DNA from 3 places in the Streptomyces sp. NPDC020965 genome. Region 2 is predicted to be linked to each of the others. Evidence: riboswitches for the same ligand, from Rfam matches in the RefSeq annotation. Region 2 holds a riboswitch; each other region holds the start of a gene.
What was found. A riboswitch is a leader RNA that binds a small molecule or an ion and turns the genes downstream of it on or off. The one in region 2 is predicted to bind cyclic di-AMP.
Positions count from the first base shown of each region.

Region 1 (9,277 bases), on a different contig from region 2:
TGATCTCCGCGACCTTCTCGTACGCGATCCGGGACTGGTGGATCGCCCGGGAGTCGTACGCGGCGAGGCCGAGCGCCACCCCGGCGACGGTGGTCACCGAGCCGGCGAGGCCGACGAGCATGCCGGCGTCGCGCAGGGGGACGGTCCGCTCCGCGAGGTCGAGCGCCGCCTCGATGTCCGCCCGGACGGCGGCGACCTCGGCGGCGGTGGGCGGATCGCTCCGGATATGGCGCTCGGTGAGACGCACACAGCCGATGTCCACGGAACGGGCCGCCTCGACGCCCGCCCGCCCGATGACGAACTCCGTCGACCCGCCGCCGATGTCGACGACCAGCCGCTCCTCGTGACCCGGCAGCTCCTTGGTGGCACCGGTGAACGAGAACTCGGCCTCCTGGTCGCCGCTGATCACCTCGGGCTCGACCCCGAGGATCTCGAACACGCCCCGCGTGAAGTCGTCCCGGTTCTCGGCGTCTCGGGATGCGGAGGTCGCGACGAAGCGCAGCCGCTCCGCACCCAGCTCCTTGATAACGGCGGCGTACTCGCGGCAGGCGGCGAACGTGCGCTCCAGGGCCTCCGGCGCGAGCCGGCCGGTGCGGTCCACGCCCTGGCCGAGCCGGACGATGGTCATCCGGCGGTCGAGGTCGACCAGGGTCCCGGTGGCCGGGTCGGCGTCGGCGACGAGCAGCCGGATCGAGTTGGTGCCGCAGTCGATCGCGGCGACGCGGGTCATTTGTGGGTACTCCTCAGGGCGCGTCTGACGGATCTGGCCGGGTGGGACGGGTCCCGGTCTTCAGGATCGGGCTTCGGCCGGCTGCTCGCACGGGGTGACGCACGGGCCCTTCCGCCACCACTCCGGCAGCATCGCGATGGCCTCGTCCCCGAGCGGATTGACCCCGGGGCCCGCTGCCAGCGAGTGCCCCACCAGGACGTGCAGACACTTCACCCGGTCCGGCATCCCGCCAGCGCTCGGGAACCCCTGGAGCACCTCGATATCGTCCCGGCGCGCGATGTAGTCCTCGTGCGCCCGCCGGTACGCCGCCGCCAGCTCCGGATCGGCCGCCAGCCGCTCCGACATCTCCTTCATGACCCCGTTCGCCTCCAGCGTGCCGATCGCGGAGGCCGCACGCGGGCACGTCAGGTAGTACAGGGTCGGGAAGGGCGTGCCGTCGGGCAGCCGGGGGGCCGTCTCGACGACATCGGGCTGCCCGCAGGGGCAGCGGTGCGCGATGGCGCGGAGTCCGCGCGGGGGCCTGCCGAGCTGTTCCCGGAACGCCGCGATGTCCGCGTCCGTGGGCTCGGTGGGATCGGTGTGGGGAGGAGGGGTTTCCATGCCTACCTTGGCTCTGACGATTCTGTGTCGCTGCTGTGCTGGGTGGTGCTGAACTGTTGTACTGCTGAACTGTCGTGCCGCTGGGCTTGTCGTGCCGCTGGGCCGGGGTCGCCCGCCGTGGGGCCGCATGTCACCGCGGTCCGCCGCCGGGGGGTGCGGGCGGGGTGTACGGAGCGGAGGTCAGCGGCGGTCCGCGTGGTCGACGCCTTCCCAGACGTTCGAGTACCAGGGGCGGTCGGCCGCGCCGTCCTGCGCGCGCCGGTCCTCCTCGACCTCCGGGTCGATCATCGTGTATCCGGTCTCCCCCGGCAGCACGTAGTGCAGGTGCTCCCGGGCCAGTCGCCGGATGTACATATCGTCCTGGAGCCGCGCCTTCTCGTCCCGGAGGCGTTCGACCTGCCGTTCCGCCTCGGCCATCCGGCCGCGCTGTTCGGCCATGTCGCCGCGCTGGGACACGTACTGCCGCATGGGGTACGCGAGGGCGACGATCAGCGAACAGAGGACCAGCGCGAGGAAGGCCGCCCGGCCGGTCAGCCGGGAGCGGCGGGCCTGGCGCCGGGTCTGGGAGCGGTAGACACGGGCGGCGGTCTGCTCGCCGAGCAGCCGCAACCTGGTCGCGGTGGAGAACCGGTCACGGTCCTTCGCGGCCATGTCGTCCCGCCTCCCTTCCCCCGTACCCACGTACGGACGTCCCCGGACACGGTACGGGACCGTGGCCGAGGACGTCCGGACGACTGGCTGCGCACCCCCCGGCGGCTGACCTTGATCAACCGTCGGGAGGTGCGTCGCTCGACCGCCGTGGGAGACCGGCCGGCCGGGAGGACCCGGCGATCGGTCCGTGCGGGTCCGGCCCTGTGGATCAACCCTTGCGGATCAACCCCGGTGGATCAGCCCTTGCGGATCAGCGCTCGCGGATCAACCCGTGCGGATCAGCCCTTGAAGCGGGGGAACGCGCTGCGCCCGGCGTACACCGCGGCGTCGTCGAGGATCTCCTCGATGCGCAGCAGCTGGTTGTACTTGGCGACGCGCTCCGAGCGCGCCGGGGCGCCGGTCTTGATCTGACCGCAGTTGGTGGCGACGGCGAGGTCCGCGATGGTGACGTCCTCGGTCTCACCGGAGCGGTGGGACATCATGCACTTGAAGCCGCTGCGCTGGGCCAGCTCGACCGCGTCGAGGGTCTCGGTCAGCGAACCGATCTGGTTGACCTTGACGAGCAGGGCGTTGGCCGAGCCCTCGTCGATGCCGCGGGCCAGGCGCTCCGGGTTGGTGACGAAGAGGTCGTCGCCGACGATCTGGACCTTGGCGCCCAGCTTGTCGGTGAGGACCTTCCAGCCGGCCCAGTCGTCCTCGAAGAGCGGGTCCTCGATGGAGACCAGCGGGTAGGCCGCGACCAGCTCCTCGTAGTACTCGGTCAGCTCGGCGGCGGAGAGGGACTTGCCCTCGAAGTTGTACGAGCCGTCCTTGTAGAACTCGGAGGCGGCGACGTCGAGCGCGAGCGCGATGTCCTTGCCGGGGACGTAACCGGCCTCCTTGATGGCCTCAAGGATCAGGTCGAGCGCGGCGCGGTTGGAGTCGAGGTTCGGCGCGAAGCCGCCCTCGTCGCCGAGGCCGGTGGAGAGGCCCTTCTGCTTCAGCACCTTCTTGAGGGTGTGGTAGACCTCGGTGCCCCAGCGCAGCGCCTCGGAGAAGGATTCGGCGCCGATGGGCGCGATCATGAACTCCTGGATGTCCACGTTGGAGTCGGCGTGCGAGCCGCCGTTCAGGATGTTCATCATCGGAACGGGCAGCAGGTGCGCGTTCGGGCCGCCCAGGTAGCGGAAGAGCGGCAGGTCGGACGCCTCGGACGCGGCGTGCGCCACGGCGAGGGAGACGCCGAGGATGGCGTTGGCGCCGAGCGAGGACTTGTCCGGGGTGGCGTCCAGGTCGAACATCGCCTGGTCGATCAGCCGCTGCTCGGTGGCGTCATAGCCGACGAGCTCCGGGCCGATCTGCTCGATGACGGCGAGGACGGCCTTCTCGACGCCCTTGCCCTGGTAGCGGTTCGGGTCACCGTCGCGGAGCTCAAGGGCTTCGAACGCACCGGTGGAGGCGCCGGACGGAACTGCAGCACGACCCGTGCTGCCGTCGTCGAGGCCAACCTCGACCTCGACCGTGGGGTTGCCTCGGGAGTCCAGGATTTCCCGGGCTACGACGACGTCGATGGACGGCACTAGCATCTCCTTCTGGGATGTGACGCTTGGAGTGCAGGGTCTCTTTGGCCTTGCGCCACGAGCCTAACCGGCGGTGGGGCACCGACCGGCCGGTTGCCCGCCCGCTGGGACGAAAAACGCCGTGAACGGCCGCGGCGGGGGACAAAAAGAACGATGTCTACCGGTCGGTAGGAGTCGGGCGGGCGTCCGCCCGGCCGGGAGACAGAGAGAAACCCCGGTCCGGCGCGTACGGGGGAAGCGCGCCGGACCGGGGTGGCCCATTCGGCCCCGAGGGGCCCGGGGCCCGCTCCGGGTGTCGTTCCGGAGCGGCCCCGAGACCTGTCTCGGGTGTCGGCCCCGGGGGGCCGTGGGGTCAGCCGAGGTGGAGCTGCTGACCCGGGTAGATCACATCGGCGTCGTCGACGATGTCCTTGTTCAGCTCGAACAGCTTGGCCCAGCCGCCGCCCACCTTCTCGGCGGTGGCGATCGTGCTGAGGGTGTCGCCGGCCTTCACCTGGTACTCGCCGTCGCCCTTCTGGAAGCCCTTGGCCGGAGCCGGGGCCGCGGACGGGGCGGGGGCGGCGGAGCGCTCGGAGCGGGTGGTCGGGGCCTCGGCGCGCTTCTGCTGCGGCTGCGCCTGACGCTCGGACTTCTGCTCGGCCTTCGGCTGCGACTTCTGCTGGCTCTGCTGCTGCGGCTGCTGCTCGGTCGAGCCGCCGCCGTAGGTGGCCTGGGAGAGGTTCACACCACAGTTCGGCCAGGCGCCCTTGCCCTGACCGTCGAGGACCTTCTCGGCGATCCGGATCTGCTGCGACTTCGACGCCTTGTCGGCGGTGGAGGCGTACGCGGTGCCGCCGTAGCCGGCCCAGGTGGAGGCCGAGAACTGGAGGCCGCCGTAGTAACCGTTGCCGGTGTTGATCGACCAGTTGCCGCCGGACTCGCACTGGGCGACGGCGTCCCACTCGCTGGCGGTCGCGGCGGAGGCCGAGGTGGCGCCCATCAGCGGGGCGGCGACGGCGGCACCGGTGACACCGGCGAGCGTGGCGATACGGGTGGCCTTGGAGGGGCGGCGGTGCTTGCCCTTGCCGGAAAACAGCATGGTGGTCTCCTCACCGACGCCTACGAGGTGAGCTGTCGGGTTCGGGCCAAGTGAGTTGCCCGGCCGCGCGTCCTAGCGCGCGGCTTCACCCCTAGCCGGGTGGCCCACCGTCATCCTCAACGGCCGGGTCCGGCGCTTACCTTGGGTCCCCCGCTCCTGCCTTCGGCGCACTGAGCGTCGAGTACTCCCCCCGACCGACGGCAGGATTCGGCGTGACGGTCGATGGTGCCCGCGGTGGCGAGCGGTTCAGACCGTAGCCACAGTTCTCCCCGATGTTCAAAGATGAACATCGGGGAGAAATCGCCCATCCCGCTCGACCGAGAACGCACATTTCCGCAGGTCGAGCGCGGAATGACCAGTTCCAGCGGAGCCGTCGAGTCCATTTCGGCAAAGAGACCCTTGTCTCACTTCCGCAAAATTGGACAAAGGAGGACTAACTACCCCTGTTTTGCGTCGAGATCGAGGCTCTGACCGGGGTGGATGAGGTCGGGGTCGGAGCCGACGGCGGTCCGGTTCTTCTCGTACAGCGCGTTCCAACCGCCGTCGAGCTTCCGCTCCTCCGCGATGGCCCAGAGGCTGTCACCGGGCTGGACGGTGTACGAGGTGGGTGAGGCGCCCGCGCCACCGGCCGTGCCCTTGACGACCTCCACCTTCTTGTCGCCGGGCACCGTGGCGCCCACGGCGCCGTCACGGGCCGCGCCGGCACCGCGGGAGGCATGGCCGGGATCGGCCGCCCGCCGCTCGGCGGCCTCGTTGGCGGGCGACGGGGTGCCGGATGCGGTGCCGCCCGGCTCGGCGGCCTCGGTGGCCGGAGGCGGGGTGCTCGACCCGGGCACGCCCGCAGAATCCGCGGAATCCGCAGCGCCGGTCGTGCCCTCAGGCTTCTTGGTCGGCTCATCGGCGGGCTCGCCCCGGTGCTTTCCGGCACCGGCCGTCGCGGCGGCGGCGCGGTCGGCGCCGCTGCCGACGCCCTGGGTCGGGCCGGCGCCCGGGGTGGTCGACCCGGTGGCGGGCTTCGGCGTCGTCGTCGCCCCGCCCTTCTGGCCCGGGGCGGAGGGCGTCGCGGAGGCGCCACCGCTCGTCCCGTCCGTCTCGGACCGGCCCGTGGCGGCGCCCTTGTCCGTACCGGTGCTCTTGTCCGTGCCCGTGCCCGTGCTCTTGTCCGTGGCCTTGCCGGTGCCCGTGCCCGTGCTCTTCCCGGTGCCCTTCTCCGTGCCGGTGGCTCTGTCCGTGAGCCCGGCGATGCCCGCGCACGACGCCCACGCCTTCTCGCCCTGCGCGGCGAGGACCTTCTCCGCGACGGCTATCTGCTGCGAACGGCTCGCGAGGTCGGCGCGGGAGGCGTACTCCGTACCGCCGAACTCCTCCCAGACCCGCTGCGAGAGCTGGAGTCCGCCGTAGTAGCCGTTGCCGGTGTCGGCACTCCAGAGGCCACCGCTCTCACACTCCGCCACCCGGTCCCAGGCGGCGGGCTCGGCGGCGGAGGCGGAGCCGGCACCGAGGAGGGGGATCGCGATGGCCGATCCCGTCACCCCCGCGGCGACGACGATGGCCGGAGCTTGACGGGGTCGGCGATGCCGACCATTCCCGGAGCGCATTCGGTTGCCTTTCGCCAGACTGCTGAGACGATCGTTGAAGGTAGCGGCAGTCGAACGTGTGTCACAAGTCGATGCAGCAGAGATCACGCGAAAGTCACAGATGTGACGGGGCGTCATTTCTGGCGGGGTGTGAACTCCACGGGGAGGGTGCGCAGCCCACGCATAATCAGCCCACCACGCCATCGCAAATCAGCCGGATCCGCGCCGAGCCGCAGGTCCGGCAGCCTTCTGAGCAGCGTCGCGAGCGCCGTCTGACCCTCCAGCCGGGCGAGCGGCGCGCCGAGACAGTAGTGGATGCCGTGCCCGTATCCGAGGTGCTGATTGTCCCGCCGGGAAAGGTCGAGAACATTCGGCTCGGCGAACCGCTCCGGATCGCGGTCGGCGGCCGCGAGCACCACCAGAACCGGATCACCGGCCGCGATCTCGCAGCCCCCGATGTCGAGCGCCTCGGTCGCGTACCGCCAGGTCGCCATCTCCACCGGCCCGTCGTAACGGAGCAGTTCCTCGACCCCGGTCGCCAGCAGCTCGCTCTCGCCCGCGTCGAGGGACTCCTGGAGGCGGGCCCGCTGGTCCGGGTTGCGCAGCAGGGCGTACGCACCGTTCCCGATGAGGTTCACGGTGGTCTCGAAGCCTGCGAAGAGAAGGATGAACGCCATGGCGGCGGCCTCGTTCTCGGTGAGGTGTTCCCCGTGGTCACTGGCCCGGATCAACCCCGAGATCAGATCGTCGGCGCCCTCGTCGTCGAGGGCCCCCCGCTTCCGGTGGATCAGTTCGAGCAGATAGCCGCGCATCTTCTTCACCGACCGGGCGACACCGCCGCGCGGCCCGCCGCCGTGGCGGATCATCATCCCGGCCCAGTCGCGGAAGTCGTCCTGGTCCTCCGGCGGGACGCCGAGCAGATCACAGATCGCGTAGATGGGGAGCGGGAAGGCGAACTCATGGATGAGGTCGGCCTCGCCGCGCTCCGCGAACCCGTCGATGAGCCCGTCGGCCAGCTCCTGCACGCGCGGGGCGAACTCGGCGACCCGGCGCGGGGTGAACGCCTTGGCGACGAGCCGCCGCAGCCGGGTGTGGTCCGGCGGGTCGATGTTCAGCAGATGTGTCATCAGATCCGCCTTGCGCTCGCCCGGAATGCCGGTCTTGCCCTTGGCGTGCGCGGACTCGACGTGGTGCGCCGGATTCTTCGACAGCCGCTGGTCGGCGAGGGCCTGCCGGGCGTCGGCGTACCGCGTGACGAGCCATGCCTCCACCCCGCTGGGGAGCCGGGTGCGGTGCACGGGGGCGTGCTCCCGGAGCCAGGCGTAGGCGGGGTACGGGTCGGTGGCGAACTCCCAGGTGAACAGCTCGGGGCTCGCGGGCGGGGCCGCGGGGTCAGGGGTGGGAGCGGGGGCAGGGGCAGGGGTGCGATCGGGGGCGGGGGCGGGCTCAGGGGCGGGGGTCTCACTCACCCCCTGACGTTATCCGTCGCCACCCGGGGGCTTCGAGCGCGCGGGGTCGTACCCCGGCCGCCCCGGGGCCGTGCTGCCCTCTCCTCTATATAGGGAGAGGACAGTCATCTGGGGACATCACTATGAGGGCGACAACGAGGGCGACAGTGGGGTCTACCCCGCGTGGCCCTCCGCCGCCCGGATCGCGTCCCGGTACACCCGCGCCGCTGCCCGCAGCGCCGCCTCCGGGTCGGCCCCGGCCTCCTCGGCCCGTACGGCGAGGTCGAGCAGCTCGTACCCGATGCCGTCGCCCGGCGGGAGCGGGACGTCCAGTCCCGCCGTACGGACCCGGGAGGCGAGCTTCGCGACCAGCGCGAGACCCGGCTGCCCGAGCGGAACGCCGTCGGTGACCGAGTCCCGCTGCTTCTCGACCGCCTTGGTACGGAGCCAGTGCTCCTTGACGTCCTCGGGGGTCTCGGCGGTCGCGTCCCCGAAGACATGCGGATGCCGGTGGATCAGCTTCTCCACGATCGTCCCGGCGACGTCGTCGATGGAGAACGGTTCATCCGCGTCCTCCTGCGCGATACGGGCGTGGAAGACGACCTGGAGGAGTACGTCCCCGAGCTCCTCGCGCAGCTCGTCGCGGTCGCCGTCCTCGATCGCCTCGACCAGCTCGTACGCCTCCTCGATGCCGTACTTGGCGAGCCCCTGGTGGGTCTGGACGGACGACCAGGGGCAGTCGGCACGGATGCGGTCCATGACCTCGATCAGATCGAGGAGACGCGCGCCGGGCAGATCGTACGAACCGGGGAGCAGCTCCAGATCGGGCATCTGGACCCGGTTGGAGCCGGCGAGACGGGCGAGACCGTCGGTCAGCTTCCGCTCGCCCTCCCCGGTGGCGACCACCACGACGGTGGCGCCCGCGCCCGTACCCGCGCCGGCGGCGCCGTCCGCGGCCCCGGGCACCGCGCCGACGCAGGCGTCGACCAGCTCCGACGCCTCCGGGGCCGCGATCTCGACCGTGACCCCGGCCTCGCGGATATAGGGGAGCTGCGGATGTGCGGGGTCTGCGCACAGAACCCGGTCGGCCTCCCGCAGCGTCTGCCAGGCGGGCCAGGACAGCAATCCCGGGGCGACGCGATGGCTGGCGGTGAGCAGGACGATACGGCCGACGGCGGGGGTTTCTGTGGTCACACCTCGAACTTACCCCGGGCTACGCACCGGCCGTCGGGACGGGTTCCGGCTGCTTGGAGACCTGACTGATCCAGGGGGCCTTGTAGTCGCCGAGTTCGAGCTTCTGATCGCTCCAGCTACCGAACCGGGGGTTGACGTCGATCTTCAGCGCCTTGGCGGCGGCGCTGAAGGCGGCGTTCAGCTTCTGCTGGCTGTCGGGGGTCTCACCGGCGCCGAGGGCCTGGGCGAGCTTGCCGACGACGACGTCCCGTCGGACGACCTCCTCGATCTGGTCCGGGGCGACCCCGCGCTGCTGGAGGTAGACGGCGGCGAGCTGCTCCTCGCCACCGGCCTGCCGCGCGAGCGCGATCCGCCCCTCCTGGATCTCCTTACGGCTGACGGTCACCCCGGCGTCATCGGCGGCCCGCTGGACCACCCGCCCCACGATGAGGTCGTACAGC
Region 1 covers NZ_JBIRRE010000010.1:241,038-250,314, reverse strand. Annotated here, with positions in the region: gene ACH4S7_RS28275 (exopolyphosphatase) at 1-730, opposite strand, end outside; gene ACH4S7_RS28270 (DUF501 domain-containing protein) at 791-1,330, opposite strand; gene ACH4S7_RS28265 (septum formation initiator family protein) at 1,511-1,981, opposite strand; gene eno (phosphopyruvate hydratase) at 2,260-3,546, opposite strand; gene ACH4S7_RS28255 (transglycosylase family protein) at 3,893-4,618, opposite strand; cyclic di-AMP (ydaO/yuaA leader) riboswitch at 4,621-4,796, opposite strand; gene ACH4S7_RS28250 (transglycosylase family protein) at 5,056-6,216, opposite strand; gene ACH4S7_RS28245 (cytochrome P450) at 6,330-7,664, opposite strand; gene ACH4S7_RS28240 (nucleoside triphosphate pyrophosphohydrolase) at 7,818-8,837, opposite strand; gene ACH4S7_RS28235 (SurA N-terminal domain-containing protein) at 8,857-9,277, opposite strand, start outside.
Region 1: it holds a riboswitch for cyclic di-AMP, as region 2 does, so the genes downstream of both, ACH4S7_RS28255 (transglycosylase family protein) here and ACH4S7_RS14665 (peptidoglycan DD-metalloendopeptidase family protein) in region 2, are expected to answer to the same signal.

Region 2 (10,677 bases):
GAAGAGCTTCTCGGCGCCGCGGTCGAGCAGATCCAGCTCCGCGGTGTCGCGGCCGTGCGGATCGCCGATGTCGCCGCGTCGCTCGGCGTGAGCAATGCCCTTGTCCTGTACCACTTCTCGACCAAGGAGAAGCTGGTCGCCGCCGCGTTCGCCCACGCCGCCGATGCCGATCTCGCCCATCTGCGCAAGCTGTTGGACCGCCGCACCTCCGCCCTGCGCAGGCTGCGGGCGGCCGTCCGCTGGTACGCGCCGACGGGCAGCGCGAAGGGCTGGCGGCTGTGGATCGAGGGCTGGGCGGCGGCACTGCGCGAGCCGGCGCTACGGGCGGTCGCCCGCGATCTCGACCAGCGGTGGAAGGCCGCGCTGGCCGAGGTGATCGCGGAGGGGGCGGCGGCGGGCGAGTTCCCGTGTCCCGACCCCCGGGCGGCGGCCTGGCGGCTCACCGCGTTCCTCGACGGGCTCGCCGTACAGATGACGTCGTACGCGGGTTCACTCTCCCGCACCGCCATGCTGGAGTGGACCGACGAGGCGCTCGCCAGGGAACTGGGTCTGGAGCGCGCGGCCTTCGCGGCGGCCGTTCGCTGACCCCCCGCGCAACAGTGAGCCCCGCACGCCCGTACCGGCCGGGGGCGAGCGGAGTCTCCTCCCGGGACCTGGCGCACGGCACGTACCCCGTACGGCCCTCCGGAGGGGAATTCGCGGGTCACGGCAAGGCTGAACGGCAAACCATTGGCGCGGGGCGGCCCGGCACCGCAAGATCAGCGGATGAACATCACAGTGCCGGTCAACGGTGGCGAGATATGGGCGGACGACACCGGTGGCGACGGCCCCCCGCTGGTACTCCTGCATCCGGGCGTCGGGGACTCCCGGATCTGGGACCCGGTCCTCCCCCTGCTCGCGAAGCGCCATCGCGTGATCCGCTACGACGTGCGCGGCTACGGGCGGTCCCCGGCGCCGGTCGCGCCCTACTCACTGCTCGGCGATCTGGTGGCCGTGCTCGATCACTTCGCCCTGCGGCGGGTGGCCCTGGTCGGCTGCAGCATGGGCGGCGGCGCGGCGCTGGGGCTCGCGCTGGCCGACCCGGAGCGGGTGGCCTCGATGGTGCTGCTCTGTCCCGGCGTCGGCGGCTATCCCTGGCCCGACGAACCGGAGGTCGACGCGGAGTACGAGGCGCTGACCGAGGCGGGCGACGTGCCGGGGCTGGCCGCGTTCGGGCTGCGCGAATGGGCGGCCGCCGGTGCGGACGACGCCGCCGTGGCGCAGTTGCGGTCCGCCGCGCCGGCCTGGCTCACCGAGGAGGAGTTCGAGCAGTCGGACCCACCTGTCTTCGACCGGCTCGGCGAGCTGGACACGCCGACCGTACTGATGCTGGGGGAGCTGGACCGGGCGACGATGATCACCTGTAACGAGGACGTGGCCGCGCGCATCCCCGGCTGTCGTCTCATCCGGCTGGCCGGCGTCGATCATCTCCAGCCACTGCGGGTCCCCGAGCTGATCGCCGACACCGTACTGGCGCACTGCGGCGGCGAACCGCGTAGCTGAGCGGGCCCTGTGACGGCACCGGGGGCGCTGTCACAGGGGCAGCAGGTCGGGACGTTTCGCCGCCACATGGTCACCGGAGCTCTGGCCGCGCAGCCGGCGCCCGAACCAGGGCACCAGATGCTCACGCGCCCAGTGGATGTCGTCGCGCCGCACCTCAAGGGTGCCGCGCGGCGGTAGCGGGGGCCAGGGCTGATCCGGGTCGGCCGGCACGTCGATCCCCAGCACCTGCGCGGCACGGAGCGCGACCCGGGTGTGCCCCTCCGGGGAGAGATGCAGCCGGTCGCGGTCCCAGGCCCGGCGGTCCTGGACCGATCTGAGCGACCACAGGTCGAGTACGGGGCAGTCGTACCGGTCGGCGATGGACCGCACATGTGCGCTGTACGTGGCTATCCTGCCGCGCAGGTGGCGCAGGACCGGGACGCCTCGGGTGTCGAATCCGGTGGTCACCATGACCGTGCCGACGGCGTTGGTCAGATCGGCCACCGCCCGCTCGAAGCGCTCGGCCACGGCGTCGGGGTCGCTGCCCGGTCGAATGATGTCGTTGCCCCCGGCGCAGAACGTCACCAGGTCAGGGGCGAGTTCCCGGGCCCTCGGCACCTGCTCCGCGACGATCTGGTCGAGCAGTCGGCCCCGTACCGCCAGATTGGCGTAGCGGAAGGGGTGTTCCGGCGCGCGGTCGGCGAGCAGGACCGCGAAACGGTCCGCCCAGCCCAGGTACGTCCCGGCGGGGCCGGGGTCGCCGACGCCTTCGGTGAAGCTGTCACCGATCGCCGCGTACGACCCGATTCCGCCGGGCGTCCCTGCTCTCGAAGTTCTCACGTCTTGTGCCACGAGAACTCATCCTGACCTCGCGGATGTGACCTACGCGACCGTAAGGAGGGGTTGACGGGGGGTGATCTTTACCACCGGGTCCGATTCCGGTGGGTGGGAATACGCCAGAATCCCCGCGTACCACCGGGGCGGCACACGGGGATTCGGGGATTCACCCGATACGGGCGGGGCTGGCGGGCTCGCGCGGGGTCAGGTGTGACGCGGACCGTTCATCCGGTGCCCTCCGCTGGGGGGCAGCGGTGATGCCGTCGGTTCAGAGGGAGACACCGTGCTGGCGCAGGTACGCCACCGGGTCGATGTCCGAGCCGTAGTCGGGACCGGTGCGGATCTCGAAGTGCAGGTGCGGGCCGCTGGAGTTGCCGGTGGAGCCGGAGAGGCCGATCTGCTGTCCGCCGGTCACGCTCTGCCCGGCCGACACGGCGAGGGAGGAGAGGTGGGCGTACTGGGAGTAGGTGCCGTCGGTGTGCTGGATGACGACCTCGTTGCCGTAGGAACCGCTCCAGCCCGCGGAGACGACACTGCCCGGGCCGACGGACCGGACGGTGGTGCCGGTGGCCGCCGCGAAGTCGACACCGGTGTGGTAGCCGCTGGACCACATGGCGCCGGAGGCGCGGTAGGAGGTGGTGACACCACCGGATTCGAGCGGGGTGGTGTAACCGGAACCGGCGGCGGCGGGGGCGGCCGGTGTCTCCGCGGTGTCCGACGCGGTCTGGCTCGCGCCGTCGCTCTCGGCGGGGGCCGCCGCGGCCGGGGCGGGCTCGACCTCCGGAGTCGCCGGGGCGGCGGACCGGGACGCGGGCTCCGGGGTGGCCTCCGTCCGCTGCGACGGCACCGCACCGCCGGTCGCCTTGGCGATGGCGAGTTCGACGCCCGGGTGGATCAGCGCGGGGTCCCCGCCGACGACCTTGCGGTTGTCCTCGTAGAGCCGCTGCCAGCCACCGTCGACCCGCTGCTCGTCGGCGATCTTGGACAGATGGTCACCGGCGACCACCCGGTAGACGGCTGCGGACTTCTCCGCCGCCTTCTCCGCCACCGGGGCGGCGGCGGGGGCCTTGGTCACCTGCGCGGTGGCGGAGGCCGGCCGCTCCGCCGCGTGGGCGCCGGCCGCGCCCAGCAGTGGCAGGGCGATGGCGGCGCCACCGGTACCCGCGGCGACGAATCCGCGGGTGAGGGGGCTGGTCCTGGTACGGCGGTGCTTACCCTTTCCGGGCATGGCGTTGCTTCCTCTCCGACGCCTGCGAGGTGAGCTGTCGGGTTCGGGCTGGAGATGCCCGGCCGCGCGACTGCGCGACTTCACCCCAAGCCGTCCGGATGCCCGGATCGGCGTACTGACTGGGTCCCCCGCTCCTGCCATGCGTGGATATGCGAATGGGGTTCCGGTCGGCGGCAGGATGAGGCGGTCCGCCCGGATTGCCGTGACCGTAGACGAGCGCCACAGACCTGAACAAGCCACTCCGCTTTCACTGTCAAGATCGATTCACCGGCGGACCGGAATTTCCGGTCACCCTCCGTGGAACCGGAAAGGCCAACTACCCACCCCGCGTCGATATCGGCCGCGCGTCCGGCGGCACGGAACGTCACGAATATGATCCTGCTCACGAGCGAGGCCCCATCTCCCCTATAGATGGGGCACGTTACCCTTAAACGACCAATTCGGTCAGAAGTGCAGAATGTGGCTCTTAGTGGCGGCGGGGTGAGGGATCCGGGGGTCCGGTACCCCCGGCCGGATGAGGTGCCGACCCCGCGGGTGGCCCGGCGCCGCCGCCCCCGCCCGGTAGCCGCTGGCCGCTGGCCGACCCGTGCCGAGGACCGGGTGACCGCACAGGCCGGGGACCGGGCACGGCGGTGTCGTATCGTCGGGAACACGCCATCGTCGGCGAGCCGCGCCGGCAGTGACCTCCAGGAGCCTTTGTGACACAGCAGCTGCCGCGGGTCCCGTCGACCGAACCCGAGCTGACCGGGGTTCGCAACTTCCGAGACGTGGGCGGACTGCCGACCGTGGACGGCCGGCAGGTGCGGTACGGAGCCCTCTACCGCAGCGGTCACCTCGCCAACGCGACCGCGAGCGATGCCGCGTTCCTCGCCACACTGGGGCTGCGCACGGTCTTCGACTTCCGGAACTCGGCCGATATGCGGCTGGAGGGTCCCGATATCGACCTGCCCGGGGTGCGGAATCTGAATCTGCCCCTCAGCGACCCGGCCGACGGCGCCGACTTCTGGCTGATGGTGCGCGAGGGCGATCTCGACCAGCTCCGGTCGATCCTGGCGGACGGCAGGGCGGCGGACCGGATGGCGGAGTCGTACCGGACGATGATCACCGGGCGCACCGGGGAGCACAGCCGGGTGCTGCACGCGCTCGCCGAGGACAGCGTCCCGGCACTCATGCACTGCGCGGCGGGCAAGGACCGCGCCGGGCTCTCGATAGCGGTGTCCCTGCTCGCGGTCGGGGTGGAGCGGGAGGCGATCGAGGCGGACTACCTCAAGTCCAACGAGCCGCACCGGCGTTATCTGGTGCGTCGCCGGGACAACTCGCCGGCCGGGATGTCGGCGGAGGTGATGGAGCTGCTGAACCCGCTCTTCGACGCGCGCGCCGCTTATCTGAACGCCGCCTTCGATGCGATCGAGCAGACCTGGGGCACCACCGAGCGCTATCTGACGGACGGGCTGGGGGTCTCCCCCGAGACCCGGGCGCGGCTGCGGGAGCGACTGCTCGACGGGGCGTGACCGCGTCCGTCCCCCTTCACGGAGGGTTCGCGAATTCACGGAGGTTCGCGAATTCACGGAGGGTTCGCGAATTCCACGGGAGGCTCGCGACGGGTGGGCGCCGGTCGACCCTGGGTTACTTGGCGCCCATCTCGAAGAGGAGATAGAGGAACCCGGCGAACACATGGCCCGCGATCAGGTAGGCGAAGAGGCGGATCACCAGACCCCGGGGGAACTTCCCCTCCTCTTTGGCGGCGGCCTTCGAGGAGACCGCGGGGCTCTCGGGCGCGGCGGGGTTCTGGGGTGCGGGGCTCTCGGACATGGCGGGCCTCTCTTCTCGTACCGGCGGACCGGCGTCAGCTGTGGTGCGGATGGAGGTCGGGGCTCTGGAGCAGGGTGTGGACGAAGAGCATCTCGGCGCCGTCGCGGGTGGCGGCCGCGATGCGGTGGGGGGTGAGCGAGTCGAAGTGCGCGCTGTCCCCGGGGCCGAGTTCGTGCACGGCCTCGCCGAGGGTGAGCCGCACCCGGCCGTCGAGGACATGGATCCACTCCTCGCCGGGATGGACCCGTACCAGATCGCCCTGCGCGCCGTAAGGGACGACGAGCCGGAGCGCCTGCATGGCCCGGCCAGGGGCGCCCACCTGGTGATACGTCCAGCCGTCGGCTGCCGCGGGCTCCCGGCGGCCGGCCCGGACGATCGGGTCGCGCTCCGCCGACACCTCGCCGAGCAGCTCGCCGATTGCCGTACCGTAGATTCTGGCGAGACTGAGGAGCATGGGCAGCGACGGCTGTCGGCGGCCGGTCTCCAGCCGGGACAGATGCGCGGGCGAGAGTCCGGCGCGCTGGGCGGCGGCCTCCAGGGTGAGGCCGCGGCGGCGGCGCAGCTCGCGCAGCCGGGGGGCCACGTCGGGAAGGTCCGTGGCCGGTTCGCCGGTGGCGGCGGTCGGGTCCGGAGGGTGACCTCCGGGAGGACTGTGCATGACTCCATTGCGCCAGGAAACTGCCTCTGAGGCAAATTTCTTTACCTCAGAGGCAAAAAACGCCGGTCGGGTACTCCGCGGGGGCGGGTCAGCGCTGCAACACCGCCTGCTTGATCAGTGTCTTTCCGAAGTCCCACATCAGCCCGCCCCCGGCATGGGCGTCGTCCATGACCGCGGTGAAGGCCGTGAGGAAGCGGTCCACCTCCCGCTCGCCGATCGTCAGCGGCGGGATCAGCTTGATCACTTCCAGCTCGTCACCGGAGACCTGGGTGAGGATCCGGTGTTTGCGCAGCAGCGGCACCACGACCATCTGCGCGAAGAGCCCCTTTCGGGCGGCCTGGAGCATGGTCCAGCGGCCCCGGAGTACGAGGGACTCGGGGCGCCCGAACTCGATGCCGATCATCAGCCCCCGGCCGCGCACCGCCGCCAGGAACTCATAGCGGTCCACCAACTCGGCCAGCCGGGTGCGCAGCAGGTCACCGGTCACCCGGGCGTTGGCGACGATCCCCTCGTCCTCGATCACCGACAACACCGCGAGTCCCGCCGCCATCGCCTGGGCGTTCGAGCCGAAGCTCGCCGAATGCACCAGGACCCGGTCCATGGACGAGTAGACCTTCTTGAAGATCCAGTCCTTGCCGAGGGTCGCGCCGACCGGTACGTAACCGCCGGAGAGCGCCTTCGCCACACAGACGAGGTCGGGTTCGACGCCGTCGTCGTGCTGGTAGGCGTAGAAGTCACCGGTCCGGCCCAGGCCGGTCTGCACCTCGTCGGCGATCAGCAGCGCACCGTGCCGGTGGAGCAGCTCCTGCGCCGCCCGCAGATAGCCGGGGGGCGCCTCCTGGACGCCCTTGCCCTGGATCGGCTCCACCACCAGGGCCGCCACGTCCCCGCGCCGCAGTTCGCGTTCGAGCGCGGCCAGGTCGCCGAGGGGTACGGCGGTGTCGGGCAGCAGGGGGGCGAACCCGTCCCGGAAACCCGCCTCGCCGTTGACGGAGAGGGCGCCCGTGGTCAGTCCGTGGAACGCGTGCTCGCAGTAGAGGACGCGCGGCCGACCGGTGGCGCAGCGGGCGAACTTCAGCGCCGTCTCGACCGCCTCCGTACCACTGTTGCCGAAGAACACCCGGTCCAGGTGGGGGCTGTGGGCGAGCAGCTTCTCCGCGAGGAGGCCGGGCAGGGGCGAACAGTCGAAGCGGGTGAGGTCGGCGAGTGAGGCGTCGATGACGTCGTGCAGCGCCGCACGGACGACGGGGTGGTGCCGGCCGAGGCCCATCACCCCGAACCCCGCCAGCATGTCCAGGTAGTCCTGGCCGTCGGCGTCCCAGAAGTACGCGCCGTCGGCCCGCTCGTAGACCTTGTCGAAGCCGATGGTGCGCAGCACCCGGGGCAGTTGGTGGTTGAGGTGGCGGGCGTGCAGCTCGTAGCGTTCGGCCCCGCGCTCGGCGAGCAGTGCGGCCAGGTCGAAGCCGCGGCGCGGGGTGCCCTCCGGGCCGGGTGCGGCCATCCGGTCCGGAGGGCCGGGGTGGCCGGGGTGGCCGGGGCGGGCATCGACCTCCCGGCCCGTCGACAGCGGCTCGGTCATGTGCTCCCTCGCTCTCGTTGTTTTCCGGTGCCCCGGTGCCCCCGTGCCTCCGATGGGGTGCCGCCGCCCGCGGCCATCGCTCAGCCCCGGCTTCCCGAGACGGTCTCCCGCACCGCCCGGATCGATTCCTTGAGGGAGCCCATGGTGGCGAGGACGGCGGTGGGCTCGTACCCGCAGTGCGCCATGCAGTTGGCGCAGCGGGGGTCCTTGCCCCGGCCGTACTTCTCCCAGTCGGTCTCCTCGATCAGCTCGCGGTAGGTCGGGACGTATCCGTCGTTCATCAGATAGCAGGGGCGCTGCCAGCCGAAGAGGGAGTAGTTGGGGATGGCCCACGCCGTGCAGGGGAAGTCGGTCTTCCCCTCCAGGAAGTCCAGGAAGAGCGGCGAGTGGTTGAGCCGCCAGCGGCGCCTGTTGCCCCCGGCGAAGGACTTCTTGAACAGCTCACGAGTCTGTTCCACCCCCAGGAAGTGCTCTTGGTCCGGCGCCTTCTCGTAGGCGTACGCGGGCGAGATCATCATCTCGTCGACCTTGAGGTCGTCATTGAGGTAGTTCAGCACCTCGATGATGGTCGCTGGGGTGTCGGTGTTGAAGAAGGTCGAATTGGTGGTGACCCGGAAGCCCTGGCTCTGGGCCTCCTTGATGGCCGCCACCGCCTCGTCGAAGACGCCTTCCTTGGCGACCGATTCATCGTGGCGCTCGCGCAGTCCGTCGATGTGCACGGCGAAGGCGAAGTAGCGGGACGGGGTGAAGTTCTTCAGCTTCTTGCGGAGCAGCATGGCGTTGGTGCAGAGGAACACGTACTTCTTCCGGGCCACGAGCTGGCGCACGATCTCGTCGATCTGCGGATGCATCAGCGGCTCGCCGCCCGCGATGGAGACCATGGGGGCACCGGACTCCAGCACCGCCCCGACCGCCTGCGCCACCGGCATCCGCTGCTTCAGCACCCCGGCCGGGTGCTGGATCTTCCCGCAGCCCTCGCACGCCAGATTGCAGGCGAAGAGGGGTTCCAGCTCCACGATGAGCGGAAACTTCTCCCGCTTGCGGAGCTTCTGTTCAAGCAGATAGGTCCCGACCCTGATGGTCTGGCGAAGCGGCATGGCCATCTGGCTCACCTCCTGGGGAGCTGTAAAGAACGGTGCCATTCGTGGAAAGCGGGAAGGACGGCCCGGAGAACCCGGAATGCCGATATTCCCCCTCGGACGGTGCCCATACGGATCAGCTCGTGCTCCGGAGCGTCCACCACCACCCGGACGGCGGCGACCGGACGGGGTCCGGCGTCCAGCGCCGTCGCCAGGGTGGCCGCGGACTCCATGTCCACCGCGATGGCGCCGGTGGCCCACAGCTCGGCCCGCTCCGGGCCGCGTACGACATGGTCCGAGCCGGTCAGCGGCCCGCGGTGGACCCGGCGGCCGGGCAGGGTCCTGGTGACCGCCTCGATCAGCGGCCCCGCCGCGGTGCAGGGGGTGGCGCCGGCCGGGTGGCGGGTCTCATCGGCGATGACGACGTCCCCGGGGCGCATCCCCGGCGCGAGCCCGGCGCAGAACCCGGTGGCGATGACGGCGGCGTCCCGGAGCGGCCCGCCGGCCAGCGCCTCCCGTACGGCGCGCGCCGCGTTCCGCGGTCCCATGCCGGTACGGAGCAGGGTCACCGGACCTCCGCCGCCCCGGTGGTCGGCGCCGCGGAGCGCCAGTCGCTCGATTCCGAGGGCGCAGGCGATCAGTAGTGGTACGTCGGTGTCCGGCGGCCCCTGGGGAGCGCCCATCAACCCCCCTCGCGGTCGCGGGCCACGACGGGTTCGCCGTGGACGTAGCGGCCGAGGGCGGTGAGCGGGAAGACCTGGCGGTAGAGGTGGTAGTTGATGGAGAAGTCCCAGGGGAAGCCGGTGCCGGTGAAGTGGGGCTCGTCCCAGGAGCCGTCCGCCCGCTGGGTCTCGGCGAGCCAGGTGACCCCCCGTTCGACCGACTTGCTCTCCCGCTCGCCCGCCGCGGTCAGCGCCAGCAGCGCCCACGCGGTCTGGGAGGCGGTGGAGGTGCCCTGACCCATCCAGCCCTTCTCGCCGTACGAGCGCAGGTCCTCGCCCCAGCCGCCGTCCTCGTTCTGGACGGAGTCGAGCCAGCGGACCGCGCGGCGGATCGCCGGGTGCGACCCGGGGATCCCCGCCGCCGTCAGGGCCGGCACCACCGCGCCCGTGCCGTACAGGTAGTTGACGCCCCAGCGACCGAACCAGGCTCCGCTGGGCTCCTGTTCGGCCAGTAGCCAGGCGATGCCGCGACGGGCCCGGGGGTGGTGGGCGCGGCCCTCGTGGGCGAGCATCTCCACGACGTGCGCGGTGACATCGGCCGATGGGGGGTCGATCACCTCGCCGAAGTCGCAGAACGGCAGGCGGTTGGGGAGCAGGCTGGTGTTGTCGGCGTCGAACGCGGCCCACGCGCCGTTCCGGGACTGCATTCCGAGGGTCCAGCGGCCGGCCCGCGCGACGGCGGCCTCCAGCCGGGCGGGGTCGGGGTGCCGCACCCGGCGCAGGGCGAGGATCACCTCGGCGGTGTCGTCGATATCGGGGTAGTTGTCGTTGTGGAACTCGAACGCCCAGCCGCCGGGGGGCAGTCCGGGCCTGCGGACGGCCCAGTCGCCGGAGCGGACGATCTCCTCGTCGAGCATCCAGTCGGCGGCCTTGACCAGCGCGGGATGGTCGGCGGGCAGGCCCGCGTCGGCGAGCGCGACGGTGGCGAGGCAGGTGTCCCAGACGGGCGACTGGCAGGCTTCGACCATCCGGACGGGCCCGCCGCCGGGGGCATCGTCCTCGCTCCAGACCGCGAACCGGTCCAGCGACTCCAGTCCGGCCCGCATCACGGGGTGGTCGATGTCGTAGCCGAGCAGGTGCAGGGCGATCAGGGAGTACACGGCGGGTGGCTGGATCCCGCCCCAGCAGCCGTCGTTCTCCTGGCGTTCGACGATCCAGCGGGCCGCGGCGTTCATCGCGATTCTCCGCAGCCGGCGCGGCGCGAAGGTGTGGTAGAGCCGCAGGGCCCGGTCGGCGCGCTG
Region 2 covers NZ_JBIRRE010000004.1:192,777-203,453, forward strand. Annotated here, with positions in the region: gene ACH4S7_RS14650 (TetR/AcrR family transcriptional regulator) at 1-585, shown strand, start outside; gene ACH4S7_RS14655 (alpha/beta fold hydrolase) at 766-1,542, shown strand; gene ACH4S7_RS14660 (SGNH/GDSL hydrolase family protein) at 1,573-2,373, opposite strand; gene ACH4S7_RS14665 (peptidoglycan DD-metalloendopeptidase family protein) at 2,627-3,586, opposite strand; cyclic di-AMP (ydaO/yuaA leader) riboswitch at 3,591-3,750, opposite strand; gene ACH4S7_RS14670 (tyrosine-protein phosphatase) at 4,285-5,097, shown strand; gene ACH4S7_RS14675 (DUF6126 family protein) at 5,213-5,398, opposite strand; gene ACH4S7_RS14680 (helix-turn-helix domain-containing protein) at 5,433-6,056, opposite strand; gene ACH4S7_RS14685 (aspartate aminotransferase family protein) at 6,145-7,557, opposite strand; gene hpnH (adenosyl-hopene transferase HpnH) at 7,716-8,738, opposite strand; gene ACH4S7_RS14695 (1-hydroxy-2-methyl-2-butenyl 4-diphosphate reductase) at 8,744-9,397, opposite strand; gene shc (squalene--hopene cyclase) at 9,397-10,677, opposite strand, start outside.

Region 3 (10,677 bases), on a different contig from region 2:
AGAGGGCCTCGACCTGAAGCGCCTCTATCCGGTCGGCCAGCTCGATCAGCCGCTGTGAGCCGGGGAACAGCTTGGTACGGAAGTCCGTGGTGATGCCGAAGGCGAAGACGTCAAGACCCAGCTCGTCCACGATCCGCGCGAGCTGGTCGATCTGCTCCGGAGCGAGGAACTGCGCCTCGTCCGCGATCACATAGTCCGCCCGGCCGCCGCGCGAGAGGTGGTCGACCACATACGCGTACAGGTCCATGCCCTCGCGGGCCTCGACCGCGTCGGTGACCAGGCCCAGCCGAGACGAGAGCTTGCCCTCGCCCGCCCGGTCGTCCCGGGTGAAGATCAGACCCGCGAGGCCGCGCGCCGAACGGTTGTGTCCGATCTGGAGGGCCAGAGTGCTCTTCCCGCAGTCCATGGTCCCGGAGAAGAATGCCAGTTCGGACATGGGAGGTTGAGGACCTTTCGGCATCTGGTTCGGGGAACTACGGGATCGTACGGGATCCACGCGGAGACGAGGACGGCGGGCGGCGGAACGAGAAGAACGCCTAGGGACGCGCTTCCCGGGAGCTGACTCTGGGAACTGATCTCTGGGAGCGGACCTCTAGGTGCGGACCTCGATCAGCGGCACGAGCTGCTCGACCGGGGTCATGGAGCCGTGCATCCCGACCATCGCCGATTCGTTCGGCTCCCGGACGGAGGCCGTGATCACCACATCGTCGCAGGCCGCGGCGACCACATCGCCGATACGGCCGAGCACCCGCTCGTCCACCGACGGGCCGAACCAACCCGCCGCGACGGCTTCCGCACGGCTCGCCACCCAGAAGCGGTCGCCCAGCACCTCGCGCCAGACGGTGAGCACATCGGCCTCGGCGCCCTCGACCGCGTACACATGGCGGGCCCGGCCCTCGCCGCCCAGGAGGGCGACTCCGGCGCGCAGTTCCCAGTCCTCGTCGAAGTCGATCCGCGACTCCTCGTCGAAGGGGATGTCGATCATGCCGTGGTCGGCGGTCACGTAGAGCGCCGAGCGGGGCGGCAGTTGCTCGGCGAGACGCCGGACCAGCCGGTCGACATACATGAGCTGACCGCGCCAGGCATCGGAGTCGACACCGAAGCGGTGGCCCTTGCCGTCGACCTCGCTGTAGTACGTGTAGACCAGCGAACGGTCACCGGCGGCGAGTTGCGCGGCCGTCAGGTCCATCCGCTCCTCACCGCTGAGCCTGCCGTGGAATCCGCCGCCGCTCAGCGCGACCTTGGTGAGCGGCGTCTGCGCGAAGGCGGGGGACGACACCTGGGCGGTGTGCACCCCGGCGGCGTGGGCGAGCTGGAAGACGGTCGGATACGGCTGCCAGACCCGTGGGTCGGTGTACGGCTTCCACCGAAGCTGGTTCATCAGCGCGCCGGTCGCCGGATCGCGCACGGTGTAGCCGGGCAGTCCGTGGGTGCCCGGCGGCAGTCCCGTACCGACGGAGGCGAGCGAGGTGGCCGTGGTGGCCGGGAAGCCCGCGGTGATGGGCCGGCCGGTGTTGCCGCGCGAGGTGTGGAGCAGGGAGTTGAGGTAGGGGGCCTCGTCGGGATGGTCCTTGATCTGCTGCCAGCCGAGGCCGTCGATCAGGAAGACGCAGTTCCGGTCGGCCGGGGCCAACTCGGCGATCCGGGCGGTGAGGCCCGGCACCCCCTGACCGGCCGCGAGGGTCGGCAGCAGATCGGCGAGCGAGCCGGTGCCGTACTCGGGGACGGGTGCCGTCTCGACGGCGAGGGGTTCGGGGTCGTCCGGCCAGAGGGCCGCCGTCGCGGGCAGCACCATCAGCGGGTGGTGCCGGTGGCCGCGGTCGCCTCGGAGAGTGCCTGGGCGAAGGCGAGGGTCTGCCGGACGGTGTCCGGACCGTCACCCGCCTCGCTGACCCGCAGACTCAGATCGTCGGCGGTGGAGTTGCCGGTGTAGCCGTGGTCGGCCTCGCAGTTGGGGTCACCACAGGCAGCGGGCTCCAGGTCGAGGCGCGCGACCGCGCCCCAGCCGATGGTGAGCACGACCTCGCGGGGCAGGGTGCCGGGGGTGTACGACTCCGGATTGGCGACGACCCGGCTGACGACGACGGAGGAGATCCGGCCGAGCTTGACCGATTCGGTGGAGGTCGTCGCGTACGGCGTCGGGGAGCTGGAGTCGGCGGCCTGCTCGTCAGTGTGGCTGACGATGAAGCGGTTGCCGGTGAGGACGAGGACCGTGACATGACGACGCACCTCGTTGGCGTCGAACGTGGTCTCCTGGTGCACGAGGTACGACGCGATCTGCTCGCCACCGACAGCGGCCTCCACCGCCTCGGCCACGAGAGCCGGGTAGTAGCCGCTGCGCTCGATCGCCGCGCGCAGCCCCTGGGTCGTCGTACCGGTCTTCGCCATACGGTCCATCCTACGGGGCCTCCGGGGCGTCGAGCGCTCAGTCCGGCTCAGTAGCTGGGCAGTCGGCGCGGGCCCAGGTCAGTGAAGGTGGCCGGGGGCGCCAGCCGTACGGACGCGCCGAGCACGGAGAGGCCGTGCTGAGCCACGACGACGGGTTCAAGACTGATTCCCACCACTTCCGGATGGTCGTCGACGAGTCGTGATACCCGCAGGAGCAGCTCTTCGAGGGCGGGAGTGTCCACCGGCGACGAGCCGCGCCAGCCGAAGAGCAGGGGGGCGGTACGGATGGCCCTGATCAGCTCGGCGGCGTCGCGGTCGGTGGCGGGCACGAGCCGGTGGGAGGTGTCGCCGAGCAGCTCGGACGCGGCTCCGGCGAGCCCGAAGGAGAGCACGGCGCCGACGGCGGGATCGATGACGGCGCGGACGACGGTGTCGACGCCCCGGGGCGCCATGGCCTGGACGACGGGCTGGAGCTCCAGGGGTTTGCCGAGGAGGTCGGTCAGCTCGGTGTACGCCTGCCGGAGCTGCGCCTCGTCCGCGAGGTCGAGCCGGACGCCTCCGAGGTCGGCGCGGTGGCGCAGATGGGGGGCGGTGGTCTTGAGGGCCACCGGGTATCCGAGCAGGCCGGCCGCGTGCACGGCGGCTTCGGGGTCCGGCGCGGGGAGGGTGGGCCGCACCAGGATCCCGTAGCGGGCGAGCAGCTCAAGGGCGTCGGCGGCGGGGAGGGTGCCACCGCCGCCACTGCCGAGCAGCCGCTCGATCTGGGCGGCGGCGCCGTTCTCGTCGATGTCGTCGTACTCGGGCACCCGGCCGGGTTCGGCGGCGTGCCGACGCCACTGGGCGTACGAGACGGCCTGGGAGAGCGCCCGGACGGCCCGCTCGGCGGCGGGGTAGGTGGGGATACGACGGCTGCCGGGGGCTGCCGGGGGCGCCTCGGCCCCGCCGGGGGTGGCGGCGGCGGGGGCGCCGGAGCGGCCGGCGGACGAAGGGGCGGTGGACGAAGGGCCGGCGGGCGAAGGGGCGGTGCCGCCGGTGCTGGAGTCGGGGGCCGTGCCGAGGCCGGGGGGCTGGTGTGGGCGTTCGGGAGCGGCCGGGGCGCGGCGGGCCGCCGCCTCCGCCTGCGTTCCCGCCTTCACTCCCGGCACCGCTGGCTTCGCCGCCGGCTTCACGGCCGCGAGCGCGCTCGCCAGTCCGCCCAGTTCCACATGGACCACCGCCACCGGCTTCGCCGGGGACCCCGCGGCCGCCTCCCGCAGCGCCGCCGCCAGGACCTCGCCGTCGCCCGACTCCGTGGCACCGTTCTCCCCCACCCAGGGAATCGCGGTCACCACCACCGCGTCGCAGCCGTCATCGGCCAGCGCCCGGCCGAGCGCGTTCCGGAAGTCGGCCGGGGTCGCCTCCGTCGTCAGATCGAGCGGGGGCAGTGGGCGCAGCCCCTCCGCCAGACACGCGTCGTACGTCAGCAGCCCGAGCGATTCGGAGTTGCCGAGGATCGCCACCCGGCCCCCCGCCGGCAGCGGCTGTCCGGCCAGCAACAGTCCGGCGTCGATCAGCTCCGTGACCGTGTCGACACGGATCACGCCGGCCTGGCGCAGCAGCGCGCCCACCGCCGCGTCCGGGATCCGGGTGACCGGTACCGCGTGCCCCGGGGGCTCGCTCCCGCTGTGGCGCGCCCCCTTCACCACCACGACGGGCTTCACCGCCGCCGTGCGCCGGGCCAGCCTGCTGAACTTGCGGGGGTTCCCGATCGACTCCAGATAGAGCAGGGCGACGTCCGTGTCCGGGTCCTCGTACCAGTACTGGAGGAAGTCGTTGCCGGAGACGTCCGCGCGGTTCCCGGAGGAGATGAACGTCGACAGGCCGGCTCCGCGCCGGTGCAGTCCCGACAGCAGGGCGATGCCGATGGCCCCGGACTGGGTGAAGAGACCGATCCGGCCGGGCTCCGGGGCGTGCGGCGCGAGTGATGCGTTGAGCCGCACCCCCGGGGCCGTACTGATGATCCCGAACGAGTTCGGGCCGATGATCCGCATCCCGTACGAGCGGGCCTGCCGCACCAGTTCCCGCTGGCGCCGCCGGCCGTCCGCACCGCTCTCCGCGTAGCCGGCCGAGATGACGACGAGTCCCCGCACCCCGTGCTCGCCGCAGTCGGCCACGACCTCCGGCACCCGTTCGACGGGCACGGCGACGACCGCGAGATCGACCGGCTCGCCCGTCTCCGCGACGATCTCACCGACGGAGCGGAAGGCCGGTACGCCCGCCACCTCGTGCCACTCGTCGCCGAAGGCGCGGTTCACCGCGTAGGCGCGGCCGGTGTATCCCGTGCCGAGGAGGTTGCGGAGCACCGTCCGCCCGACCCCGCCGGGCGCGCGTCCGACGCCGATGACCGCCACCGAGCCGGGCGCCAGCAGCCGCTGGACGGAGCGCGCTTCGGCGCGCTGTTCCCGGCCGCGCTGGACGGCGAGGGACTCGGCGGTGGGTTCGAGATCGAGCGTCAGATGGACCGAGCCGTCCTCGAAGCTGCGCCGCTGGGTGTATCCGGCGTCCCGGAACACCTTGATCATCTTGTTGTTGGCGGGCAGCACCTCGGCCGCGAACCTCCGGATGCCCCGCTCCCGGGCGACCTCCGCGATGTGTTCGAGCAGCGCGGAGGCGATCCCGCGCCCCTGGTGGGCGTCCTGGACGAGGAAGGCGACCTCGGCCTCGTCGGCGGGCGCGCTCGCCGGGTGGCCCCGGCCGTCGATCCGGTCGTAGCGGACGGTCGCGATGAATTCCCCGCCGACGGTGACCGCGAGGCCCACCCGGTCCACGTAGTCGTGGTGGGTGAAACGGTGGACGTCCTTGGCGGAGAGCCGGGGGTAGGGGGCGAAGAAGCGGTAGTACTTCGACTCGTCCGAGACCTGCTCGTAGAAGTTGACGAGCCGTTCGGCGTCCTCGGTGGTGATGGGTCTGACGCGTGCGGTTCCCCCGTCACGCAGCACCACGTCCGCTTCCCAGTGATCGGGGTAGGGATGCTCCGGCTGGGTCCGCATAACGGAAAGCGTACGGCGCGACCGGGCGTCGCGGTGGCCGCCCGGGGCAGGACATCCGGAGGCGGGGCCGGCCGGCCCCGCCTCCGGGGCCGAAGCTCCCCCACCAGGGCGGGCCGAAGGGCCCGTCCGGGCGTCGCACGGCCGGGACCGGGAAACCCCATCGACACCGTCCGCACCGCGTGCCGCCCGCGCACGCGGTGCGAGTGTCGGGGGCCAGGGGTCAGGGGTCCGAAGGTCACTCCGCCGTGCCCCCACCACACCCCGCCCCACTCCCCCGCACCCTGCCGTACCCCCCGACGTGGGGTCGCCCGGTGCCGCACCATGGGAGGTGCCGCACCATGAGAGACTGGTCTAGACAACCAGAAAGTCTTGACCGCTGAGACCCGAGGGGCAACACAATGGCTGAGCGCCGCGTCAACGTCGGCTGGGCCGAGGGCCTGCACGCCCGACCCGCTTCCATCTTCGTCCGTGCCGCGACGGCTTCCGGCGTGCCGGTCACGATCGCCAAGTCCGACGGCAACCCGGTCAACGCCGCCTCGATGCTGGCCGTGCTCGGCCTGGGCGCGCAGGGCGGCGAGGAGATCGTGCTCGCCTCCGACGCGGACGGTGCCGACGCCGCTCTGGACCGACTGGCCAAGCTGGTGGCCGAGGGCCTCAACGAGCTCCCCGAGACGGTCTGACCCACCGCCTCACCCCGGGTCGCCCGGAGCCGCGGAACCCCTGTGGGGAGACCGCGGCTCCGTCGTGTTCCCGGCACACCGCGGCTCCGTCGCGTTCCCGGCCGACCGCGGTGACGGACGGGCACCCCCGCCCGCGGTGACGGTCCCGCACCCGCGCCCGCGGAGACTTCCGACGCACCCGCCGTACGCACCCGATCCGGGGGCACACCGGGAGAACAGGGCGCGGCCGGTGCCCTCGACCGGGGTACCCGCACACCCGCCGACACCCCCGGGCGGACTCGCGCACCTTCGCACCCTCCCAAGGAATTCCGGGCGGGCCGCCACAATATCCCTCAGCGGAATCCGGGCGACGCGAATCGCATCACGGTCGCGCCCGCCCGCCCGTCCGCATTCTGTTGAATTCATCCCGCATTCACGATCGACCCACGAATACCCCCCGCCGAACGGCACACCGTCTTTGTATACGCCGTGACTGTTAATGGCGGGCACTCCTCGTGTTTACGGCATGTTGCGAAACCACCGCCGGGTCGGGAGTGCGCAACCGGTGCGCCCCCATCGTCCGCGCGGCGTGCGCCGCGCTCAGCGCCCGCGCCCGGTCCGCGTCCCCGCGCGCCACCGCGTCCACGATCGCGCCGCGCTCCGCCCAGGACTCAACGGACCCGGCCGACGGCTCCACGACGTACATCCAGGCGATCCGGTGCCGGAGCTGAGTGAGCAGTGCAGTCAGCCCGGGGCTGCCGGAGGCATGTGCGAGGGTCTCCTGGAACCAGCCGCCGAACGCCCGTAGGTCCTCCCCCTGGCCTCGCCGCGCCCGGTCCTGGGCCAGCCGCACCAAGCCCCGCAGCACCTTCAGATGAGCCTCGGTCCGACGCACGGCGGCCCGCGCCGCCCCCAGCGGCTCCAGCAGGGCACGGACCTCCAGCAGGTCGACGGCGTCCTGCTCGGTGGGTTCGGCGACGCAGGCGCCGGCGTGCCTCCGGGTGACGACGAAGCCCTCCGCCTCCAGGGTCCGCAGGGCCTCGCGCACGGGAACCCGGGAGACTCCGTAGCGCCGCGCCAGTTGCTCCTCGGCGAGCCGCTCGCCGCGTCGGAACACACCGGAGACGATGTCGTCGCGGATCGCCGTACTCACCGACTGCGCGGGAATGCGCATGACCGAACCTCCGCTGTAATCCGCGTGAAACGCCGTCACTGGAAACGCATTCGGCGACTCTATGCCAACGGTCGGCGTTTGCCGATAGGGACGGTCACCCATAGCCCCACAGACTCATAGACCCATAGCCCCATAGACAGGGAAGTCCTCTTCCGGCCATGGATACATTCCGGTCGACCTGATCCGACTGATCCGATAAACCTGGCGACCCCGCAGACCCGACAAACCCAACGAACCCAACGAAAGGCCGAGGACCCCGGCGCGGAGCTGCCAGGGTCCTCGGTACGGAGCGGGCGGTGTCGCGCGGGGGCGCGCGGCGGCCGGTGCAGGGCGCGGGTGTCAGACCTTCACGCCGTGGGCGCGCAGATAGGAGACCGGATTGATGTCCGTCCCGTACTCGGCGCCGGTACGGGCCTCGAAGTGCAGATGCGGTCCGGTGGAGTTGCCCGTCGAGCCCGCGAGGCCGATCCGCTCGCCCGGCATGACGCTCTGCCCGACGGCGACGGTGACCGCCGACAGGTGCCCGTACTGCGTGTACGAGCCGTCCTGCATCCGCAGCACGACGTTCTGGCCGTACGCGCCGCCCCAGCCGGCCTCCACGACGGTGCCCGCGCCGACGGCCATCACGGTGGTGCCGGAGGAGGCGTGGAAATCGATGCCGGAGTGGCTACCGGAGGACCAGAGCGAGCCACCGGTGCCGTAGTCGGTGGAGACGCCGGAGCCCGCGACCGGGAGCCGGTAGGCGAGCCGCTCGCGCTCGGCGGCGCGCGCTGCGCGCTCCTTGGCCTCGCGGATCTCCTGGGCGCGGGCCTCGGCCTTGCGCTGGGCCTCGTCCGCGATCCGCTTCGCCCGCGCGACGGCGTCGGCGGCCTCCTGCTTCTGGGCGGCGGCCTGGTCGGCGACCTCGGCGGCGAGGGTCTCCGCGGTGAGGATCTCCTCGGTCAGGATCTGCGTCATCCCGGTGTCCTCGACCCCGGTGGTGCCGGTCTCGGCGGCGAACGCGGGGGACGCGAGGGTTCCGACGACGCCGGTGGTGGCGAGGGTGCAGACACCGGCGATGCTCGCGCTCTTGCGCGTCATACGGCCCGGGGCACGGTGTTTCCCGGTGGAACGGGCGAACGCCATGAAGAGGCTGTTCCTTTCCTTCCTTCTCGCCTACCGGGTTAGCTGACGGGTTCGGAGCAGGAAGGTCTCCTACGGGCCCCTCCGCGTGGTGCGAAGGTGTCCGATTCACCCCAGAGGGACTGGGTCCCCGGTTCCCCGGGCTCACGCCCGTGGGGATTCGGCGATGGCTGTCCGTGCCGCGGTTGCGGCGTACGACCGGCGAACAGCCGCACTGACGCTAAGCGGCACGACTTTCGATCACCAAACACCGGGCCGGTTTTGTTGGACATGCCACAGGCCAGACGGTCAACTAACACCCAAAACGGTCATATGACAGAACCCCGACACCGTCAGGTGCCGGGGTTCCACAGTCCCGTGCCGCCGCGGCGCCAGCGGGGGCGGCGTCAGTCAGCCTGTGACGACCGTCACTTCGCCGATCCCGAGGGCCCTGACCGGCTCCGCGATCTGCGCCGCGTCACCCACCAGCACCGTCACCAACCGGTCCTGCGGGAAGGCGTTGACGACCGCGGCCGTCGCCTCCACGGTGCCCGTCTCGGCCAACCGCTGGTACAGCAGCGCCTGGTAGTCGTCCGGGAGGTGCTGTTCGACCTGGTCGGCCAGCGTGCCCGCGACGGAGGCCGCCGTCTCGTACTTCAGCGGGGCCACCCCCACCAGATTCTGCACGGCGACATCGCGCTCGGGGTCGGTGAGCCCCTCGGCCGCCAGCGTGCGCAGCACCTTCCACAGGTCCTCCAGCGCCGGACCGGTGTTGGGCGTGTCCACCGAACCGCTGATGCCGAGCAGCGCGGCGCCCGACCCGTCGGGCGCGGAACGCAGCACCTGCCCGAAGGCCCGTACGCCGTAGGTGTAGCCCTTCTCCTCCCGCAGCACCCGGTCCAGCCGGGAGGTGAGGGTGCCGCCGAGGCAGTAGGTGCCGAGCACCTGGGCCGCCCACACCCGGTCGTGCCGGTCCGGCCCGATCCGGCCGATCAGCAGCGTGGTCTGCACCGCGCCCGGCCGGTCCACGATGATCACGCGGCCCGTGTCGTCGCCGGTGATCGGCGGTACGGGGCGGGGCGCGGCGGTGTCGCCCGTCCAGGCCCCGAGGGTGTCCGCGAGGACGGCGTCGAGGTCGACCCCGGTGAGATCGCCGACGATCACCGCCGTGGCGGTGGCGGGCCGCACATGGGCGTCGAAGAACGCCCGTACGGCCTTGGAGTCGATCCGGGAGACCGTCTCCTCGGTGCCCTGCCGGGGACGGGAGATCCGCAGCGAGGACGGGAAGAGGTGCTTGTACAGCTCCATGCCCGCGCGGCGGCCGGGGTTGGCCAGCTCGTGGGGGATCTCGTCCAGCCGGTTGCGCACCAGCCGCTCGATCTCGGTGTCGAGGAAGGCGGGCGCGCGCAGCGCCTCGGCGAGCAGCCCCAGCGCCTTGGGCAGCCGGGAGACCGGCACCTCAAGCGAGACCCGCACACCGGGGTGGTCCGCGTGCGAGTCGAGGGTGGCGCCACAGCGCTCCAGCTCGGCCGCGAACTCCTCGGCCGAGCGCTGGTCGGTGCCCTCGGACAGGGCCCGCGACATGATCGTGGCGATTCCGTCGACACCGTCGGGCTCGGCTTCGAGGGGCGCGGCGAGGGAGATCTCGACCGCCACGACCTGCTGGCCGGGACGGTGGCAGCGCAGTACGGTCAGGCCGTTGTCCAGGGTGCCGCGCTCGGGGGCGGGGAACGCCCACGGCCTGGCCTCCCCCGCGGTCGGCTGCGGGTGGAACTGCATCGCGGTCAACGGCTCGACGGCGTCGGTCACTGGTCCGCCCCTTCTTCCTCGTCGCTCTGCTCGGTCGCGTCGGCCTCGGCGACCGGCTCGTACACCAGCACCGCCCTGTTGTCGGGGCGCAGTCGGGCCCGCGCGACGTCCCGCACCTCTTCGGCGGTGACGTCGAGGACCCGCTCCACTGCGGTCAGCGCGAGCTGGGGGTCACCGAACAGCACCGCGTAGCGGCACAGTTCGTCGGCGCGGCCGGAGACAGTGCCCAGCCGGTCAAGCCACTCGCGCTCCAGCTGTGCCTGGGCGCGCTCCATCTCCTCCGGCGTGGGGCCCTCCTCGGCGAACCGGGCCAGCTCCTCGTCGACGGCGGCCTCGATCTGCGGGATCTCCACCCCGGCCGAGGTCTTCACGTCCAGCCACCCGAGCGACGGCGCGCCGGCCAGTCGCAGCAGTCCGAACCCGGCCCCGACGGCCGTACGGTCCCGGCGCACCAGGCGGTTGTGCAGCCGGGAGGACTCGCCGCCACCGAGCACGGTGAGCGCCAGGTCCGCGGCGT
Region 3 covers NZ_JBIRRE010000007.1:390,281-400,957, forward strand. Annotated here, with positions in the region: gene ACH4S7_RS22950 (thymidine kinase) at 1-436, opposite strand, end outside; gene ACH4S7_RS22955 (alkaline phosphatase family protein) at 593-1,795, opposite strand; gene ACH4S7_RS22960 (DUF5998 family protein) at 1,795-2,388, opposite strand; gene ACH4S7_RS22965 (GNAT family N-acetyltransferase) at 2,436-5,417, opposite strand; gene ACH4S7_RS22970 (HPr family phosphocarrier protein) at 5,816-6,097, shown strand; gene ACH4S7_RS22975 (GntR family transcriptional regulator) at 6,573-7,250, opposite strand; gene ACH4S7_RS22980 (M23 family metallopeptidase) at 7,590-8,375, opposite strand; cyclic di-AMP (ydaO/yuaA leader) riboswitch at 8,388-8,548, opposite strand; gene ACH4S7_RS22985 (M16 family metallopeptidase) at 8,763-10,130, opposite strand; gene ACH4S7_RS22990 (M16 family metallopeptidase) at 10,157-10,677, opposite strand, start outside.
Region 3: it holds a riboswitch for cyclic di-AMP, as region 2 does, so the genes downstream of both, ACH4S7_RS22980 (M23 family metallopeptidase) here and ACH4S7_RS14665 (peptidoglycan DD-metalloendopeptidase family protein) in region 2, are expected to answer to the same signal.